DNA from 2 places in the Bacillus sp. 01N45 genome. Region 2 is predicted to be linked to the other one. Evidence: riboswitches for the same ligand, from Rfam matches in the RefSeq annotation. Region 2 holds a riboswitch; the other holds the start of a gene.
What was found. A riboswitch is a leader RNA that binds a small molecule or an ion and turns the genes downstream of it on or off. The one in region 2 is predicted to bind lysine.
Positions count from the first base shown of each region.

Region 1 (5,566 bases), on a different contig from region 2:
TATTATGTATTGTAAATGGCACTTCCTTCCCCCGCTCAGAGAAAAACATACGGAACTTTGATGCAATTTTTAATATGAATTTTACGAAAAAAGAACCACCATAAATCTCATCCATCTTTCCTTCTCCAGTAAAACTATTTTCTTCTGTAATTTCATAGCGTTTCTGTAATTTTGGATGAAGCTTTTTATAAGAATCCCCTAATAGTCTTTCATACATATTAACCATACATTATCCCTTTCTCTTCCTCTTGCATTTTTTTGCACTTGGCAAATTCGCGCTATTTATATAACCGACAATTGATAATCCCATGAGTAGAACGTTTAATGTAATTGGATTAAACGGCTCTGTAAAGCTTGCAATATTCGTAAGCCCTGCCGCTATCGTTAAGGCTATTAACATAAAAATATGTACGATAAATACTTTTCGTTTTGGAAATGGCAACAGCCATAGGACACCAAAAATAATTTCTAGTAATCCAATTATTTTAAGTACAAAAATACTATGTTCCGTTGAACCAATTATCACAGATAACATCTTTACTTCTTCTGAATGGGTAAACATTAGTTTCGGCACTATTCCTTGATATATCCATACAAAAGCAAATAAAAAACATACGAGCCAATATGTCATTGTTCTTCTAATTAGTAACCTAGGGTGCAATCCCTTTTCTAACCATAATTTTAAAGCATCAAAGCTCCAAACAGTCGCCCAGCCTAATAACGGCCGAAACATATAAAAATCTATTACGTTCCCTATACGACCAAACCTCGTATCATAATCATATTGCGTCTCAAAATGAATGTGTTCTTTACGAGGGGTATACTTCCAATAACCACGCCCTGTTTGAATAAGAGATAATCTATTATCCGTCCAAAATTTTAAAGAAGAAATACGTTCTCCCGTTTCTTTTCTTATTTCACCTATCGATTCTCCTTCCCCAGCTATTTCAAGTCCAAATCCGATCTTTGTTTTATATAAAAACTTCTGTGGTTCTCCTTCTTTTTTCTCTAAATATGAAATTTCAGTAAAGCGAGCATCCCATTCTGTATGTATATGTGGTTCTTGCGTGTATTCCCATAATTTCTCCATTGTTGTGTTCATTTCTGCCGAAACATAAATAGGCTTTTTCCCCTTCATTCTTCCACCTCCAATGCACTATAATTTTAATGTACATGCAATGAATTTATTTTGCTACATTTTTCACAAACTTTCTCAGAAATAGAAATAATTTTTAAAATATATATAAAACACTTGATTCCCCGAAAAATTTAAATTATTATAAAACAAATGTTACCAACAACTTCATAAATCAAACACTCTCGCCTAAAACGTGAGATAGAGGTTGCGATACTTATGAGTATTCTAATGGAGACACAGAGATGTCTATGAAATTAGATGAAAGGAAGTATTGCCGAAATCGATACATTTCTCTGCATTTATCGATTGGGGCTGTTTTCGAATAGAAACAGAACTGTCATATGTACAGACGTGTATGTATGAAGAGCTATCTACAAAAAAGAGATATCATTTTTATGGTATTCCTTTTTTGGCGGTTTTTTTATTAGCTCCGTTTTCTGTTTCCCTTTTCCTGTAACAGCACCATCCTCACTTATTTGAGATGGTGTTTTTTGTTTTTTCTCTGGTAACTACAGGAATATTGGGATCTATATATGTCCTAATCTATTCTTAAAAATGGATGAAAGAAGGAATTCGTAATGGAAACGATTGTACAAAAATTTGGTGGCACTTCTGTTGGAAGCGTTGAGCGCATTCAACATGTAGCAAATTTAATTATTGAAGAATATGAACGAGGACATAGCATCGTCTCTGTCGTTTCAGCAATGGGAAAAAGCACAGATGAACTCGTAGCACTTGCTGACGCGATTTCAGAAAATCCGAGTAAACGCGAAATGGATATGCTTCTATCAACAGGAGAGCAAGTTACTATTTCATTATTAACGATGGCACTACAAGCAAAAGGTTATAACGCGATTTCATTAACAGGATGGCAAGCTGGTATTACGACAGAATCTGTACATAGTAGTGCACGGATTACTGACATTCATACAGATCGAATTCAATCTTATCTTACTGAAGGTACGATTGTTATTGTAGCTGGCTTCCAAGGAGCCAGTAAAGAACATGAAATTACAACGCTTGGACGTGGTGGTTCTGATACAACTGCTGTTGCATTAGCTGCTGCACTGAAAGCAAAAAAATGTGATATTTACACGGATGTGACCGGTGTATATACGACGGACCCACGAGTTGTAAAAGATGCTTATAAAATAGATGAAATTTCTTATGACGAAATGCTAGAACTAGCAAACCTCGGTGCTGGTGTATTACACCCGCGTGCTGTTGAGTTTGCTAAAAATCATAATGTCATGTTAGAAGTTCGCTCAAGTATGGAACAAGAAAACGGAACAATTGTAAAAAGAGAATGTAACATGGAACAACAATCAATCGTTAAAGGTATTGCATTTGAAGATAATATTACACGCGTCACAATGAAAGGATTGGAACAAGGTGCACTTTCAACAGTTTTCTCTACATTAGCAGCGGCACATATTAATGTAGATATCATCATCCAAAGTATTACAAATGAAGGAACTGTTCACCTCTCCTTCTCAATCCATTCTAATGATTTAAAAGAAACATTAGAGGTATTAGAACAAAATCAAGAAACACTTCACTATGAATCTGTAGAATATGAAAATCATTTAGCAAAAGTATCAATTGTAGGATCTGGTATGGTCTCTAATCCTGGTGTTGCTGCAAATATGTTCACTACTTTAAAAGAAGAAGATATTCATATTAAAATGGTAAGTACATCAGAAATTAAAGTGTCTGTCGTTATTGACCGCCTTCATTTAGTAATAGGTGTCGAGGCGCTTCATCAATCATTTATGGCGAAAATTGAGCCTTTAGTGCAGATGAGTTAATTTCCACCAGTAAAACTTAAAATAAATTATATAAATCTATTTCCTTCCTATATTAATAGCAATAGGGTCGGAATATTTTGCGGGCAAGTCGAAGTTATATTATCGAATAGAAACTACATTATTGAATTCTTAAAATGATAGCATTCTCGAAATAAAGTTCGCGCATATTTCAATAGTAGAGGGTTTAAAAAGTGTTGTTCGTTAACAAAATGTTTTATACTATACCCGAAAACACCTTGTCACATTTTCCTACACTGTGACAAGGTGTTTTTTGTTTAGAAGAGATTTTAGTATAATTATGAGGAGAATTAACTAATAAAATTATACATATAAGGAGATAAAGACTATGGCAAACAACAGATTACTAAGAATGGACAATGTCAGCATCGTTGTAGAATCCCTTGATAACGCAATCTCTTTCTTCGAGGAGATTGGACTAAAACTCGAAGGGCGAGCTACTGTCGAAGGTGAATGGGCTGGTCGCGTAACAGGACTCGGTTCTCAGCGCGTAGAGATTGCTATGATGGTTACGCCAGATGGCCATAGCCGAATTGAACTTTCGCGATTTCTCACCCCACCTACTATAGCAGATCACCGGACAGCTCCTGTAAATGCCCTCGGTTATTTGCGCGTCATGTTCACCGTTGAAGACATTGACGAAATGGTATCGAGACTTACAAAGCATGGTGCTCAGCTCGTTGGCGAAGTAGTTCAGTACGAGGACTCATATCGACTCTGCTACATTCGTGGAACCGAAGGTATTTTAATCGGTTTGGCGGAAGAACTCGGTAACAAATAAGTAATGTTTTATATGAAGTCTTTGCCGAAGTAAAAATACTTGAAAGAACTTTACGCTTAATAAAACTTAGATTTTGAACCCCGTCCTAGCTTTAGAACGGGGTTATACTTGTTTGAGCTTTTTAACATACTATCAACATCCCGAAATCATTATAAAACAATTCAATTACTTGTTATACTCTTTCCTAGGAAATATAACGGACTCTTCTCACTTCTTATCATATATATCTTTTCTTTAAAAAAATGATCTGAACTCATTCAAAATAACTTTCTTCACGTCAGAGTAAAAAACCATCATGAATAGTGCAATTCCTAATAAAATCTCTTGCATTCCTTCATAATCAAGGAAAGCACTCACAATTAGCAAACCACATCCAATGTAGAAACCAAATTCATTCTCTTTCTCAAAATCTTCATCAATATGTATTTTCTCTTTTAAATTTTGGTTCCCTTTTATTAGCTCATCGAGCGTAACATTATACATTTCACTCAATAAGATCAAATTTTCAATATCAGGGCAACTTTTATCATTTTCCCACTTATATACCGCTTGCCGCGTTACACCAATTTTCTTAGCAACATCTTCCTGTGAAAACCCTTTTGACTCTCGTAATCTTTTAAGTTGTTGTCCTAAGCTCATAACGTCCCCTCCTTTAACAAATTATTACATAAAAGGATCCAAAAAAGAAAGAAACCATTAGTAAAACTCACTGTAAACCATTCGTTTACACAATAAAAAAGAGAGAATAACTCTTTGAGTTATTCTCTCTCCCTTCTATTAAAACAGATGAATGTTTTCTTTCTTGCAAGCTTCACGTAAATCGTCAGGCCATACAGAAGATTGAACTTCACCAATATGTGCTTTACGTAAGAAGTACATGCACATTCTTGATTGTCCAATACCACCGCCAATTGTTAACGGTAGTACGTCTTCTAAAATACCTTTATGGAAATCGTACTCACGTTTGAAGTCTTCACCTGTTTTCGTTAACTGCTCATCAAGTGATTTACTATCAACACGAATTCCCATTGATGATAATTCGAATGAAGATTGTAATACTGGGTGCCAGAATAAAATGTCACCGTTTAATTTCCAATCATCATAATCAGCTGCGCGTCCATCATGCTTTTCACCTGAACGAAGTGCATCACCAATTCCGATAATGAAGACTGCACCGTGTTCTTTCGCAATTGCATGTTCACGATCTTTCGGTGTTAATTCTGGATATTTATCTTCTAGTTCTTGGGAAGTGATGAAAACAATTTCTTCTGGTAAATACTTTCCAAGGAACGGATACTTTTCAAATAAGTGGTCTTCTAAATCTTTGAATATTCCATAAATTGTTTGTACTGTTTCTTGCAAGTAATCTACAGTACGCCATTCTTTTTGAACGATTTTTTCCCAATCCCATTGGTCAACGTAAATGGAATGTGTTGCATCAAGTTCTTCATCACGACGAATCGCGTTCATGTTTGTATATAAACCTTCACCAGCTTCATATCCGTATTCATGTAATGCGAATCTTTTCCACTTCGCTAGTGAGTGAACAATTTCTAATTCTTCTCCTGAATGTAACATATCAAATTCAATTGGACGTTCTACACCGTTTAAATGATCGTTTAATCCTGATTTTTTCGTTACGAATAATGGTGCAGATACGCGGAATAGTTCAAGGCGTTTTGCTAATTGATCCTCGAAAAATGTTTTAACTTCCTTAATTGCGATTTGAGTCTCTCTTACTGTCATTAATGATTGATACATGGTGGTTTCCTCCTAAAATGTTTGGATGTTGTGAAAAGAAGCCAACAAAAAAAGCCCTTC
Region 1 is NZ_JBFTQW010000005.1:368,958-374,523, forward strand. Features, by position in the region: gene AC1DMU_RS14755 (DUF4166 domain-containing protein) at 1-226, opposite strand, end outside; gene AC1DMU_RS14760 (DoxX-like family protein) at 230-1,138, opposite strand; lysine riboswitch at 1,330-1,516, shown strand; gene AC1DMU_RS14765 (aspartate kinase) at 1,717-2,946, shown strand; gene AC1DMU_RS14770 (VOC family protein) at 3,293-3,745, shown strand; gene AC1DMU_RS14775 (helix-turn-helix domain-containing protein) at 3,980-4,384, opposite strand; gene asnA (aspartate--ammonia ligase) at 4,523-5,506, opposite strand.
Region 1: linked by a shared signal. The riboswitch ahead of AC1DMU_RS14765 (aspartate kinase) and the one ahead of AC1DMU_RS18185 (amino acid permease) in region 2 are both predicted to bind lysine.

Region 2 (14,296 bases):
TGGAAGGAGCTGCTTAAAGATGGGTTGGTTTTTCGTATTTTGTGCTGCAATTAGTGAAATAGTCGGTGTGATTGGTCTTAAAATGTATAGTAAAGATAAAACGTTAGCAAATGGTGCAATTTATATAGGTGGATTTGCTACATCCTTCGCATTCTTGTATACATCTTTCTTATTTTTACAAGTAAGTGTCGCTTATGCGGTTTGGATTGGTATTGGAACAGCAGGTGCCGTTTTATTAAACATGTTCCTGTTTGGTGAGTCGAAAAGTAAAGCACGTATCATTAGTGTGGCTCTTATTGTATGCGGAGTGACAGGATTGAAGGCTCTTTCTTAAAGATATATTGTATTTATCTCCTAATGGTTTATTAGGAGATTTTTATTATTAAAAAATGATTTCCTCTTAGAGTTCACTATCATTGACAGTACAATCGATTATCTTATAAAATGAGTGACAGTCATTCAATATGTGTGTGAAAGGGTTTAGATGATGAATAAAAAAGAAAAAATTGTCTATGCAGCTATTGAAGTGTTTCAGGAAAAGGGCGTTGAAAAAACGAAGATTTCTGATATCGTGAAATTGGCTGGCATTGCACAAGGAACTTTCTATTTATATTTTCCTTCTAAGTTATCTGTTATGCCTGCAATAGCAGAAGTGATGGTTGAAAAGATGATACTTGCAGTGAAAGAAAAAGTGCAAAATGATGCGCCTTTCTCAAGTAAAGTGACGCAAGTAATAGATGCGGTGTTTCACTTTATAGCGGAATATCGTGAAATACAAGCTTTAATGTATGCGGGTCTTGCATCTACAGAACATATAAAAGAATGGGAAGCTGTGTATGAGCCTCTTTATATGTGGCTAAGCGAGTTTTTAAGTGCGGCGAAAGAAGCTGGTGAAATTCGTGATTCGGTTCACGCGGAAAGAACGGCTAAGTTATTTATCGCTCTTGTTGAATCTGCAGCGGAACAAGTTTATTTATATGACCATAAAGATGATGAGCAAGTCGAGCTACAAAAGGCAGAAGTACTAGATTTTTTAACACATGCACTACATATAAAGAAGTAGTAAGATGAACCTGTCTGAAAAGGTAGGTTCATTTTTGAGGAAAACTGAATGATAGTCATTCACCTAATGCGTATGTATGTGTGGAAGGATAGAGTGAAATTCTAATGAGTGGGGCATCTCTACTCATGATTAGCCCACAAATAGCAGGATAAAGAAAAAGCTTCTTGGGCATTATTTTTTTGAGGAACTTACGGGAAGAGGTGTTAAAAAGTGAAGAAACCGATAAAAGAACAAAAGATGGTATTGGTCATTCTTTTGAGTAATATATTTATCGCTTTTTTAGGGATTGGATTAATCATTCCGGTTATGCCGTCTTTTATGAATGACATGAATTTAACAGGTAAGACGATGGGTTATCTCGTTGCAGTATTCGCAATGGCTCAGCTCATTACGTCACCTATTACAGGCCGGTGGGTCGATCTTTACGGTAGGAAGAAAATGATCATCATTGGATTATTTATTTTTGGTGTTTCAGAACTTCTTTTTGGATTAGGAAAAGATGTGTGGATGCTTTATGCAGCACGGGTGTTAGGCGGAATTAGTGCGGCGTTTATTATGCCTGGTGTTACGGCATATGTTGCGGATATTACATCTATGCAGGAACGTCCAAAAGCGATGGGGTATTTATCAGCAGCGATTAGTACGGGTTTTATTATAGGACCTGGAATTGGCGGATTTATTGCAGAGTATGGTATACGTGTGCCGTTTTTCGTTGCAGCAGCAATTGCCTTTATAGCATGTGTAATTTCGATCTTTATTTTAAAAGAACCGTTAACGAAAGAAGAACTTGCAGAGATTTCTGCTAACACGAAAGAATCAAGTTTTATTGGTGATTTAAAGAAATCATTACATCCAATGTATGCAATTGCATTTATTATCGTATTTGTACTCGCATTCGGATTATCAGCGTATGAAACTGTGTTTAGTCTATTTTCTGATCATAAGTTTGGATTCACACCGAAAGATATTGCGGCAATTATTACGATTAGCTCCATCTTTGGGGTAGTTGTGCAAGTATTTATGTTTGGTAAATTGGTTGATATGTTCGGTGAAAAAGTGTTGATTCAAATATGTTTAATTGTAGGTGCAGTATTAGCGTTTGTTTCAACTGTAGTCTTTAATTATTGGATTGTACTTCTCGTTACTTGCTTCATTTTCCTAGCATTCGATTTGCTTCGTCCAGCTTTAACGACGTTTTTATCAAAAGCAGCTGGAAAAGAGCAAGGATTCGTTGCTGGTATGAACTCGACTTATACGAGTTTAGGAAATATCGCAGGACCAGCGATGGGCGGAATATTATTTGATATGAATATTCATTATCCATATGCATTTTCAGGAGTTGTTTTAATAGTTGGTCTCGGCATTACGTTTATGTGGAGAGAGAAACAGCTAGCTGAAAGTTTTGCGAAGTAATAAAACCCCTTACGACGGTAAGGGGTTTTTGTTTTATCCCGCTTTAATTGGCAGTAAGACCCCCACCTCAAAATTCACTGAAAGCAAAGAATTTAGGTGGGGGATCAACTGCCCATAAAAGTCCGATTGGTGAGGGCTGATAATCAGTGGGGGATGAAGAAAACCCCCACTGATTAAAGTTTCACTTTATAAGCTTAATCCAAACCGTTTTAATTCAATGAAAATCCCCTCTAATTGCTTTCCTTTATCCGTTAATGTGTACTCTACACGAGGCGGAACTTCTGGATATACTTTTCTCGTTATAATACCTTGAGATTCTAATTCTTTTAGGCGAAGTGATAATGTTTTCGGACTAATCCCGTCCATTGATTTTTGTAAATCACTAAAGCGTAATGTTCCTTCGATAAGAAGGTCGCGAATGATTAAAAACGTCCATTTTGTACGAATTACGTCAAGTGTTTTAGCGATAGGACAAGGTATGCCAGGTAAACCTTTCGTTAATTCAACTGGATCTATATTGTTCATGGAACTAGCCTCCATAAAATTTTTTTGGATGAATTTGCTTTATAGTATCACAAAACTATACTTTTGGTAACTATATGAAAAAAATATCACTACTTCCATAAAGAAAGTTAGTGCATATACAATAGCAATACGAAATACAAAGGGTTTGTATGAGGAGGTGATTTTCATGGGGATGAAAAAGTTGTTTGGGTTCTTTAGTTTGTTTGTTATTTGTATTGTACTTGTAGCATGTAGCGGGGAACAAAAAACGGAAATCCAGTTATTAAAAGAAATGCCGAAGCCAAAAGCAATGACAATTGATCCCTCACTAAGTAAAAAGGAAGCGACCGAAATGGTTCATGCAGCGCAGCGTTTTTATGCATTTTGGGATACAGGTAAGGAGGAACTTATTCTGCAAACTGTTTCTGAAAATTTTTCCGATAATACATTGCCGAAAGGGCGACCACAAGGCACTGAAGGATTAAAGTTTGCGGCACAAAATTTTCGTAAAGTCGTTCCTAATATACATTGCGAGATTGAAGATTTATTAGTCGTCGGTGATAAAGTAACAGCTCGTCTTTCTTTTACAGGAACGCATAAGGATAAGAAAATCAATTTTTTTGCAATTGATATTTTACATGTGAAAGACGGAAAGATAACGGAAGACTGGCATTTAGAAGATAATCTTACGCTGAAACAGCAACTGGGGTTAATAGCCGAGGAGTAAAATAAGGGAGAGAAAAGCGATGAAAAATATATTCATTATAAATGGACATGAAAAATACGGTACAAAGGAAGGCAGATTAAATAAAACGTTAGTTGATTATATGATAACTGTATTAAGCGAGAAGCATCATGTGAAAACAACAACGATTCAAGATGGCTACAATATTAAGGAAGAGCAAGAGAAGTTTTTATGGGCCGATGTTGTGATTTATCAAACACCGATTTACTGGTTTAGTGTACCGGGCTTATTTAAAACGTATATGGATGAAGTATATGAATATGGTTTGTTCTTTAAAGGTGCTGATGAATATGGAACAGGTGGTTTATTAAAAGAGAAGCAGTATATGTTTTCTACAACTTGGAATGCACCTGAAAAGGCATTTGGAGATAAGACGAAGTTCTTTGAAGGGGAAAGTTTAGAGTCAACGCTTAGCCATTTACACCGCGTGCAAAAGTTTCTTGGCATGAGTCCGTTAAAGAGCTTTGCTTGTTATGATGTGGTGAAGAATCCTACAATTGATAAGTATTTAGAGAACTTGAAGAATCATTTAGAAGAAATCATTTAATAATTACAGCCATCCCCATATTTAATGCGGGGATGGTTGTATCCATAATTTCGCAAAATTTGCCCAGCCGAATGAATCAATTGTTACATTTTTTAAAGAAGAAGGGTATGTTTTTTCTTTTTAAAACGGATCAACTTCAGCTAAATTTGGAGTAGTACTAGGCTGTAGCAAAAGATTTTTTAACGTTCCTACTTCAGAAAGAGCTACTAATATGTAGCCACTAATCAGTACAATAAGCCCAATGACGCGTAACGTTTGTAAGCTTACTTCATTATTATTCGTTTCCGTTGGATTTGGGGGCGTTGAAGGTGGATTATTGTTCATAGCTAGGCTCCCATCTTTTTTTATTTATATATGTGTAAAATTATTATTTAACTTATGGATAGGAATCGTATAGTCATTTTCACTATATGAGAAATGCCTATGAAAAGTGATTAGAAATTTGGGGACGAAGAAGGGAGGAATCCACAGGTCATTAAAAATGATATTCCTTTTTAATTTTCATACAAATAAAAAGGTTAACCAAAGTAGCTAAACAGCTATTTTGGCTAACCTCTAATAACTATCCTAGTATACGCAACGATTCTTCAATAAACGCTGGGATGTCCTCCGGTTGTCTACTTGTTACTAGCTGATTTTGGCATACGACAACCTCTTTGTCATGGAAATTTCCACCGGCATTTTTTAAATCGACCGAAATGGATTTATATCCAGTCACATCACGTCCTTCAAGCGTTTGGGCAGTGATGAGTAATTGGGGGCCGTGACAAATAGCAAAAACAGGTTTTTTCGCATCCATAAATGCTTTGCTAAAGCGAACGAAACGTTCATCTGCACGAAGTATATCTGGGGAAAATCCGCCTGGTATGAAGAGGGCATCAAAGTTCTCTGGAGAAACATCATCGATACCTTTATCAATTACAACTTCACTTTTTCCTTGTTTACCGTGTACCGTTTTACCTTTTTCTGCTTCAATAGTTGTTAATTCATATCCCTTTTGTTTAAAAGCTTCTGCTGGCTCTGTGTATTCTGTGTCCTCAAAATAATCTGTTATTAAAGTAGCAATTTTTTTACTCATTCTAATCCGCTCCTTACATTATATTATCGGTTCCAGAATCGTCCTTGGGCAATGCCTTCTATAAATGATTCAATTGAAGTATCTGTTAAGTTGTAAACTCCTGCTTCATCCAGTTTAACCTTACTATGGTCTAAAGCATGAGGGTCGCTAAGGACATAGGCTATCGGTTTAAAGTGTTTAAAAGTAGTTTCTGCAAATTCTAAAACAGGGGGTTTAATGACAGATTCACTACTAAACACTAAGACTGCATCAAAAAGTGAGGAGTCTGCTGTTGTATAAGTATCCGTTACTTTAATAGAATCATTGAAATGATGAATTTTATTATCTATGATGCCATAGTTAATTCGGTGCTGTGCAAAAGCTTGAATCCATTCGAACAGAAGGGAAATGCTTGGATCGCCATTTAATAGAATTGCCACATTTTTGGAATCAGCTTTAAAAATAGTATTGGACATGCTGAGTGCAGGTGATTTTGCATCCGAATTTATTTCTTGATTTTCCTTAGGCAAGGGAGCTCCAATCATGTTAGCGACTTCCTTTGCTAATTGACGATCGACGTGGTTTAAAAGAGCAATTACATTTGCCTTCACCATGTCTGATTTGCACTTCCCAACTTCAAAGCAAAATGCGTCTTTTATGTGCTGCTTTTCAATAGCATTCATACTATTGTAGAAAAGTTTAGCCTGAGAATAAAAGTTAAGGAAGCTTTTACTGCGCCCCCTAATTTTATGTCCATCAACCTTTTCTTGATAATGTTCATATCCGCCCTGTTCGGCTTGGACGGTTGCTGGTTGATTGTTATTTAAGCCATTAGGATGATAGCTTGTTTGACCGCGATGAATCTGCATTTGATGCATACCATCACGTTGATTATTATGAAAAGGACATACAGGCTGGTTAATAGGAATTTGGTGGAAATTAGGACCTCCTAAACGAGATAATTGTGTATCTGTATAGGAGAACAATCTTCCTTGCAGAAGAGGATCATTTGAAAAATCAATACCTGGTACGACATGGCCAGGGTGAAAAGCTACCTGTTCCGTTTCGGCAAAGAAGTTATCAACATTTTTGTTCAGTGTCATTTTACCAACTAGTTTTACAGGAACTTCTTCTTCAGGCCATAGTTTCGTTGGATCTAAAATATCAAAATCAAATGCATGCTCATCTTCTTCCGGAATTAACTGTAATCCAAGCTCCCATTCCGGATAATCGCCTTTTTCAATTGCTTCGTATAAATCTTGACGATGGAAATCAGGATTTTTCCCAGCAATCCTTTGAGCCTCATCCCATACTAATGAATGAACCCCTAGGGTAGGTTTCCAGTGAAACTTTACGAAGTGGGCTTTTCCTTCTTTATTAATAAGTCGAAATGTATGAACTCCAAAACCTTCCATCATTCGTAAACTACGCGGAATTGCGCGATCACTCATCTGCCACATAACCATATGAGTAGACTCGGGATTATGCGCAACAAAATCCCAAAATGTATCATGAGCACTAGCTCCCTGAGGAATATCATTATGTGGCTCTGGTTTAACTGCATGTACAAAATCAGGAAATTTAATAGCATCTTGGATAAAGAATACTGGCATATTATTACCTACTAAATCATAGTTACCTTCATCTGTATAAAATTTTGTGGCAAATCCGCGCACATCTCTTACTGTGTCATTGGATCCTTTAGAGCCTTGAACGGTCGAGAACCGTACAAATACAGGTGTTTTTTTTGAAGGGTTAGTAAGAAAATCTGCTTTTGTATATGCCTCTAAAGATTCATAAAGCTGAAAATAACCATGTGCGCCAACTCCGCGCGCATGAACAATCCTTTCAGGAATTCGTTCATGATCAAAGTGGGTCATTTTCTCGCGAAAGTGGAAATCCTCCATTAAGGTTGGGCCTCTTAAGCCCATCTTTAAAGAAAATTCATCCTCGGCTATTTTTACTCCTTGGTTTGTTGTTAAAGCATGTTTGCATTGATTATCTGTAATGTGATGTTCCAATTGCTCCATTTTCTTATTCACAATATAGGCACCTCCTTTGCCCTGTTAATTTAATACATACCCTTTTTATTAGGACGTAAACATGTATTATCGTTTTTATATGTAAAATTATAAAATATCGATTGTGCCGATGATTCTTGTTTGAGGAGGAAAAATAAAAAAGCCAAGGAGAGAATTTATTTTCTCCTTGGCTTTTATGATAATCCCTTTCGTTAAAACGAGGAAACGCGTTGCTTCGTTTTTGGTACAATAATACATTTGATCCAGAGTAACCCGACAATCATAATGATAAGGCTATGTAAAAATTGACTTGTAGCAATGAGTATAACAATTGAAAATACAATGAGTTGAATGCTTAGCAATATAAAGATTAAGTGAAGAAATTGATTCATTCGTTTCTCAGTATCAATTGGATATAATGCTACAATAATATTTCCCGAAAAATATTTCCACAGGGAACGGAGCTGCATAGAAATCATATATAGGACGATGTAAGCGATAGCGCCTTTTACGTATATGTTTGGTATAAAATATAAGGCGAAGGCACCGATCAACCCTAAACGAATATATATACCGAAATAATCATTCCCACGTAAAAATGCCAGTGTATGTAAATAGAAGAAAGTTGCTTGTTTTTTATGTAATAAAGGTTCAATCCAATTTGTAAGCCATTTTCTTTTATTTACTTGCTTATTTAGTTGTGGAACATCGGTGAAAATGCTAGCAAATTGATAAAAACGAACGTTCATTTTTTCTTCTTGCTCGATTATGTAATCCCACGGTATTCGTTTTGTAGGCTGTTTTTTCGTGTATAGAAGTAGGAAAGCAAGTAGTAAGAGCAATCCGCCTAATATGAGAACATGTGCCGAGTAAAATAGCATGTAAATGATTAGGGCGTTACAAGTAATACGAATAATGAACCATATGTTTTTTTCATGACTATCACGCCACATCCAATGTGTATATATATTCCAAGCTTTCGTAATCATTAAAACGATAAAGATTGTACATAAGAAAGGTACAGTTAATTGTAATGATTGCAGTGCAAGTGGAACGAGAATAAGGAACGTAAATAATAATGGGAAAAGCTGAATGATGTAATTATATAGAAGAGATTTTTTAAAATAAGACGTTAGTTTCTCTTCTAATGCAAGCAAATAGACAGCATCAGGTTTTTGAATAAATGTACGGATCGGGCATCTCGTTATAATGAATGTAAGTACAATCGTGATAAGTAGTAAAGATATTCCTTTAGAAGGAGATGCTTTTAGAAACTGAGCATAGTAATATGCGCCAACGCATGAAATAAAGATAAAGCTATATAGTAAACCGTTAATCATACGTGCAAAGTATGTAATGATATTTTGAATATGTTGTTGGAAGCGACTGCTCCATAGTGATTCGATTGACATGTTTTTCACCTCTTTGTTCTATTATATATGTTTTACAAAAGAAAAAACGAGCAAATTGCGTTATGCAACTTGCCCGTTTTTCTTTTCGTTATTTTTTTTCTCATCACGATTCATTAATGGATAGAAAGCAAATCCGATTACGAATAAACCAATTCCGAGAAGGAACGTTTTTATATCGGATGCGCCGGTTTTAATAACCCATAGTGCGTAGCAAAGTGCGATTACTGCTACTATGCCATCTGTAATTCTTGCCCGCATTTCATTTTTATATGTTTCACCAGTTGCGACTAGTTTTAACTGGAAGATTGGTGAAACGAGATATGGAATGAGGTAGGCTAGTGTTGATACGGTAATAACGAATGTATAAGCTTCCGCAATTGTTCCGGATAGTGTTGAGAATAAGAACACTTGCGACATAATGTTTGTTAATCGTAATGAGTAAATTGGACTTCCTTTTTTATTTGTTTTCGTAAAGAAGGAAGGGAAGAAACCTTCTTTTGCAGCTTGATATGGTACTTCTGAGCTTAATAAAATCCAGCCCAAGATAGAACCGAATAGGGAAGTAAGAGCAAGTAATGCCATCAGTTTCCCGCCGCCATGCCCCATTGCAGCGTTTAATGCGTCTGCTAATGGACGTTCAGAAGCTTGTAATTTATCAACGTGAAGGACACCCATTGTTAAAATTGTAATTCCTAAGTAAATCGCAACTGTAATAAGTAATCCCGCAACTGTTGCGCGTTTTACTGTTTTAGGAGAGGTAGCACGGTTTGATAAAAGTACTGCTGATTCAATTCCGATAAATGCCCAAAGTGTTGTAAGAGCGGCTAAATTTACTTGTGAAAGAAGGCCGTGTGATACACCTGATTTATCGATCATCGGTGTGTACCATTGTCCAAACTTAGAAGCCTCGAATGCAAATAACGTAACGACGATGAATAAAAGGAATCCTGTTACTTTCGTTGTTGTTGCTAAGAAGTTTAGTTTTCCAGCTCCGCTTACACCGTTTGTTAATATAATATGAGTTCCCCAAAGTAAGATGGAACAAATCGTAAATGTAATTAGTTTTCCGACTTCTATGTTAAAAGAACCGATTGAAAATAGTAGTCGTGTATCTTTCATAATTGGGAAGAAGAGTGATAAATATCCCGCGAAAGATGTAATGATGGCAACGTTACTTGCCCAGTTTGCAACCCAATATCCCCATACCATACTGAAACCAGCCATTTTTTTCTTTTTTGGTGTTGAGAATAAAGCATATGCATGACTTTGTGGTCCTGTCGTTAAATCAGGACGACGAATTGCTAAATTACCGAAAACAAGAGCTAGCATTAAAACACCAAACCCTGTTGTTAACCAAGCTAAAGTGACACCGAGAGGGCTTGCTGTTTGTGCCAACGTACTTGGCACCATGAAAATACCAGCGCCAACCATGTTACCGACAACGAAAGCTGTTAGTACCCAAAAGCCCCATTTTTTTTGTTGCATAGAAAATACCTCCAAAGTTAGTATAACCAAGTCAAGCGAGGAGATATGTATGTCTTCTTAGTAGAGAAGAGAAGTCCCAAACAAAACAAAAAAAGCACGTAATTTGCCGCTACATGCTTTCTATCTTATAAGAAACCCACGACATACCTCTCGATAGCTCTCCACAAACGAAACGTTTCGTTTGTGACAGTTCTGCACTTATTAAATGCAGACCCAGCAAGCGTGCATGGTGGACACGGGCTTACTTCGGCAATCATTCCTTTCTCATTCCTTCATCAATGCCACTACATCTCCTGAAATGATACTTTTAATGACTGCAACCTCTACCTCACCGAGATACGAATGAGGATTTAAATATTAAATTAACGTCTTTAAGAGTAACAAATGAATTTTTATACGTCAATGGATATAGTAATAATCAGATTATAGAGAAGAGTTTGTGATTAGGAATGAATAATTATTTGATATAAAAAGAAGCTGATCTAAAACTAGATCAGCTTCTACATATAAGATTAAACGAAGTTTAATACAGTTACTTTTTCACGTGTCATAGACTCAAGGCTCTTACGAATACCTTGTGCGCCCATACCTGAACCTTTTACACCGATGAATGGGAAGTGGTCAGGGCCGCGCTCTGTACGTCCGTTAATTTGAACAGAACCAGTTTCGATTTTGTTAGCAATTGCAAATGCTTTGTTAATGTCTTTTGTGAAGACACTTGCTTGTAAGCCGAACTCTGATTTGTTAGCAATTTCAATTGCTTGCTCATCTGAAGAAACACGGATGATTGGAAGGATTGGGCCGAATGGCTCTTCCCAAGCAACTTTCATTTCTTCTGTTACGTGGTCGATTAATGTTGGGTAAATTAAGTTACGCTCACGTTTGTTACCGATAATAATTGTTGCACCTTTTTCTACAGCGTCGTCAACTAAACCTTGAACGAAGTCAGCAGACTTGTCGTCGATTAATGGAACGATTGTGCTATCTTGTTCTGGAGATCCAACTGATAGTTCAGCTACTTGCGCTTTTAATAAGCTAACAAGCTCATCTGCTACGTTTTCGTGTACAAGTACACGTTTAATAGCTGTACAACGTTGACCAGAGTAAGAGAATGCACCGCTTACGATATGGTTTGCAGCATCTTGTAAGTCAGCATCTTCACGAACGATACCAGGGTCTTTACCACCAAGTTCTAATACAAGTGGAATCATTGCAGCTTTTTTCGCTAAATGTTTACCTGTATTTGTACCACCTGTGAACGATACCATATTGATGCCTTCGTGTTCTACTAAGTAGTCACCAATTACAGAACCACGTCCTGTAGCTACGTTTACAAGACCTTTTGGAAGGCCAGCTTTATGTAGTGCTTCAACCATTTTAATACCACTAATTGCACCTTGAGTTGCTGGTTTGAAAATAACAGCGTTACCCATAATTAATGCTGGTGCAAGTTTTGCAGCAGATAAGTTTACTGGGTAGTTAAATGGTGCGATTGCTAATACAACACCAAGTGGTGCGCGTTGGATGATCGCAAGTTTAGATTTCGTTCCGCCAGGGAAGCTATCGCCCAGCATGCTTTCTCCGTGCATATGAAGAGCTTCTTCAATTGTGTAACGAATGAAATCAGCTGTACGAACAACTTCTTTCTTCGCATCTTTATATCCTTTACCGACTTCTTTCATAATGATATCGGCAATTTCATCTTGCATATTTACGAGCTCATCAGCCCATTTATATAAATATTTTGCGCGATCTTGTAGAGAAGCTTCCGCCCATGATTTTTGAGCTTCTTTTGCAGATGTAATTGCTTCATCTACTTCTCCGCGAGTAATTGCTTGTACTTGTCCAATTACTTCGTGTAAGTATGGAGATGGAATTTCGATTGTTTCTCCTGAAGAGCTTTCTCTCCATTCTCCGTCTAAATAAAATTTGTACGTATTGCTAGTTGTCATGATTAGTCCTCCTAAAATAGCAACTTGTAAGAGTGAGTATAAGGTGATTGTAGGGTGTTTGATAACATTTTTCAAATGAAATGTTTGTGAAAACGATTTCTTATTCTTTTTTTATTTTGTATGCCCTTTCTTACAGAAGATTCCCTTATTTCAAAATGATGTAGCGTATATTTTTATTCATTGTGTAAAAAAACAATTGACAGAATACTCAATAAAGTTGTAAGATTATAAATGGAAAATAAATGAAGGGGGTGTGCGTAATGATTGTAATCGTAAATGTGATGGGCTTAGCTCTGTTAAATGGCAGAAAACATTCATATCATTACGCAACCCGTGCGGATATATAAGGCATCTTTGTCTTATAAAAAGCGTACGTTGCGTATATCGTAACGTACGCTTTTATGCATTTTTGTGCATATCGTCAAGCGGCGGTATGCTTTTTTTTGTTTTCCACATTACTATATAAAATTTTGGAAGGTGGAAAAATGTGATGAGATTGTATGGATTACGAAATGTAAATGTGATGGATCTGGATAGTGGGTAAAGAAATGGGAGTGAAACGAGAACGAGAAGGGAGAGGTTACATTGTTATCAGTATTACTAAAGTTAAAATGGTTTTTTAAAGAGCATTGGAAGAGATATAGTATCGCCATTGGAGCTCTTTTAATTGTAAATATAGTTGAAGTCATTCCCCCGAAAGTGTTAGGGGTTACGATTGATAATATAAAAACAGGAACGTTAACGAATGCAGCGATTATGCAATTTATTCTTATTTTAATAGGGGTTACGGTAATTGGATATGGTCTTACTTTCGTTTGGCAACATCAATTGTTTGGGGGAGCATTCGTACTGGAGAAGACGATGCGCTCTAAATTTATGGGGCATTTACTTAAGATGACACCGACGTTTTATCATAAAAATCGTACTGGTGATTTAATGGCGAGAGCGACAAATGATTTAAAAGCAATTGCTATGACAGCTGGTTTCGGTATATTAACGCTCGTGGATTCGAGTTTATATATGCTTACGATTGTCTTTATGATGGGATTTACAATTAGTTGGGAGCTTACATTTGCGGCACTTATACCGCTTCCGATTATGGCGTATGCGATGAACATATATGGAAAGAAATTGCATGAGAGATTTACAGTTGCGCAAGATGCGTTCGGAGATATGAATGATAAAGTACTTGAATCGATCGCTGGTGTGCGCGTTATTCGTGCATACGTACAGGAAAATGCAGATGTGGGAAGGTTTCATCATTTAGGAGATGACGTCTACGAAAAAAATATGAAAGTAGCAAGAATTGATGCATTATTCCAGCCGACGGTGAAAATGCTTGTTGGCCTTAGTTATTTAATCGGTTTAGTGTACGGCGCATATCTTGTATTTCAATCAAAGGTGACACTTGGTGAACTTGTTTCATTTAACGTGTATTTAGGGATGATGATTTGGCCGATGTTTGCAATTGGCGAATTAATTAATGTTATGCAAAGAGGAAATGCTTCGCTAGACCGTGTGAATGAAACGTTAGCGTATGAACCAGATGTCAAGGATCCGAAAAATCCAAAGCTTGTACAAGAGCCGGATTATATTCAGTTCGATGACGTTACCTTTTCATATCCTTCATCAACTGAAACAAATTTAAAAAAGGTTTCATTTACATTAAAACAAGGGGAAACGCTTGGGGTTGTTGGAAAAACAGGAAGCGGAAAAACGACGCTCGTACGCCAGCTTCTTCGTCAATACCCACTTGGAGATGGGGATATTGCAGTCTCTGATGTGACGTTAGATAACATAACGAATGAAAATGTACTCGGATGGATTGGGTATGTACCTCAGGAACATATTTTGTTCTCAAAAACAGCGAGGGAAAATATTTTATTCGGAAACCGAGAAGCGACTGAAGAAGAACTCGAGAAAGCGATTGAAATTGCGGCGTTTACAAAGGATTTAGAGTTTTTACCAGAAGGGTTAGAAACGCTCGTTGGAGAGAAAGGTGTTTCTTTATCGGGAGGGCAAAAACAAAGGATCTCGATTGCGCGAGCTGTTATTCAAAATCCGGAAATATTAATTTTGGACGATTCTTTATCAGCT
Region 2 is NZ_JBFTQW010000007.1:198,581-212,876, reverse strand. Features, by position in the region: gene AC1DMU_RS18240 (DMT family transporter) at 1-17, shown strand, start outside; gene AC1DMU_RS18235 (DMT family transporter) at 20-334, shown strand; gene AC1DMU_RS18230 (TetR/AcrR family transcriptional regulator) at 485-1,063, shown strand; gene AC1DMU_RS18225 (MFS transporter) at 1,274-2,476, shown strand; gene AC1DMU_RS18220 (winged helix-turn-helix transcriptional regulator) at 2,663-3,001, opposite strand; gene AC1DMU_RS18215 (ester cyclase) at 3,168-3,707, shown strand; gene AC1DMU_RS18210 (NAD(P)H-dependent oxidoreductase) at 3,727-4,272, shown strand; gene AC1DMU_RS18205 (hypothetical protein) at 4,393-4,596, opposite strand; gene AC1DMU_RS18200 (type 1 glutamine amidotransferase domain-containing protein) at 4,835-5,350, opposite strand; gene AC1DMU_RS18195 (catalase) at 5,374-7,371, opposite strand; gene AC1DMU_RS18190 (ABC transporter permease) at 7,563-8,762, opposite strand; gene AC1DMU_RS18185 (amino acid permease) at 8,823-10,247, opposite strand; lysine riboswitch at 10,394-10,581, opposite strand; gene gapN (NADP-dependent glyceraldehyde-3-phosphate dehydrogenase) at 10,760-12,199, opposite strand; gene AC1DMU_RS18175 (ABC transporter ATP-binding protein) at 12,785-14,296, shown strand, end outside.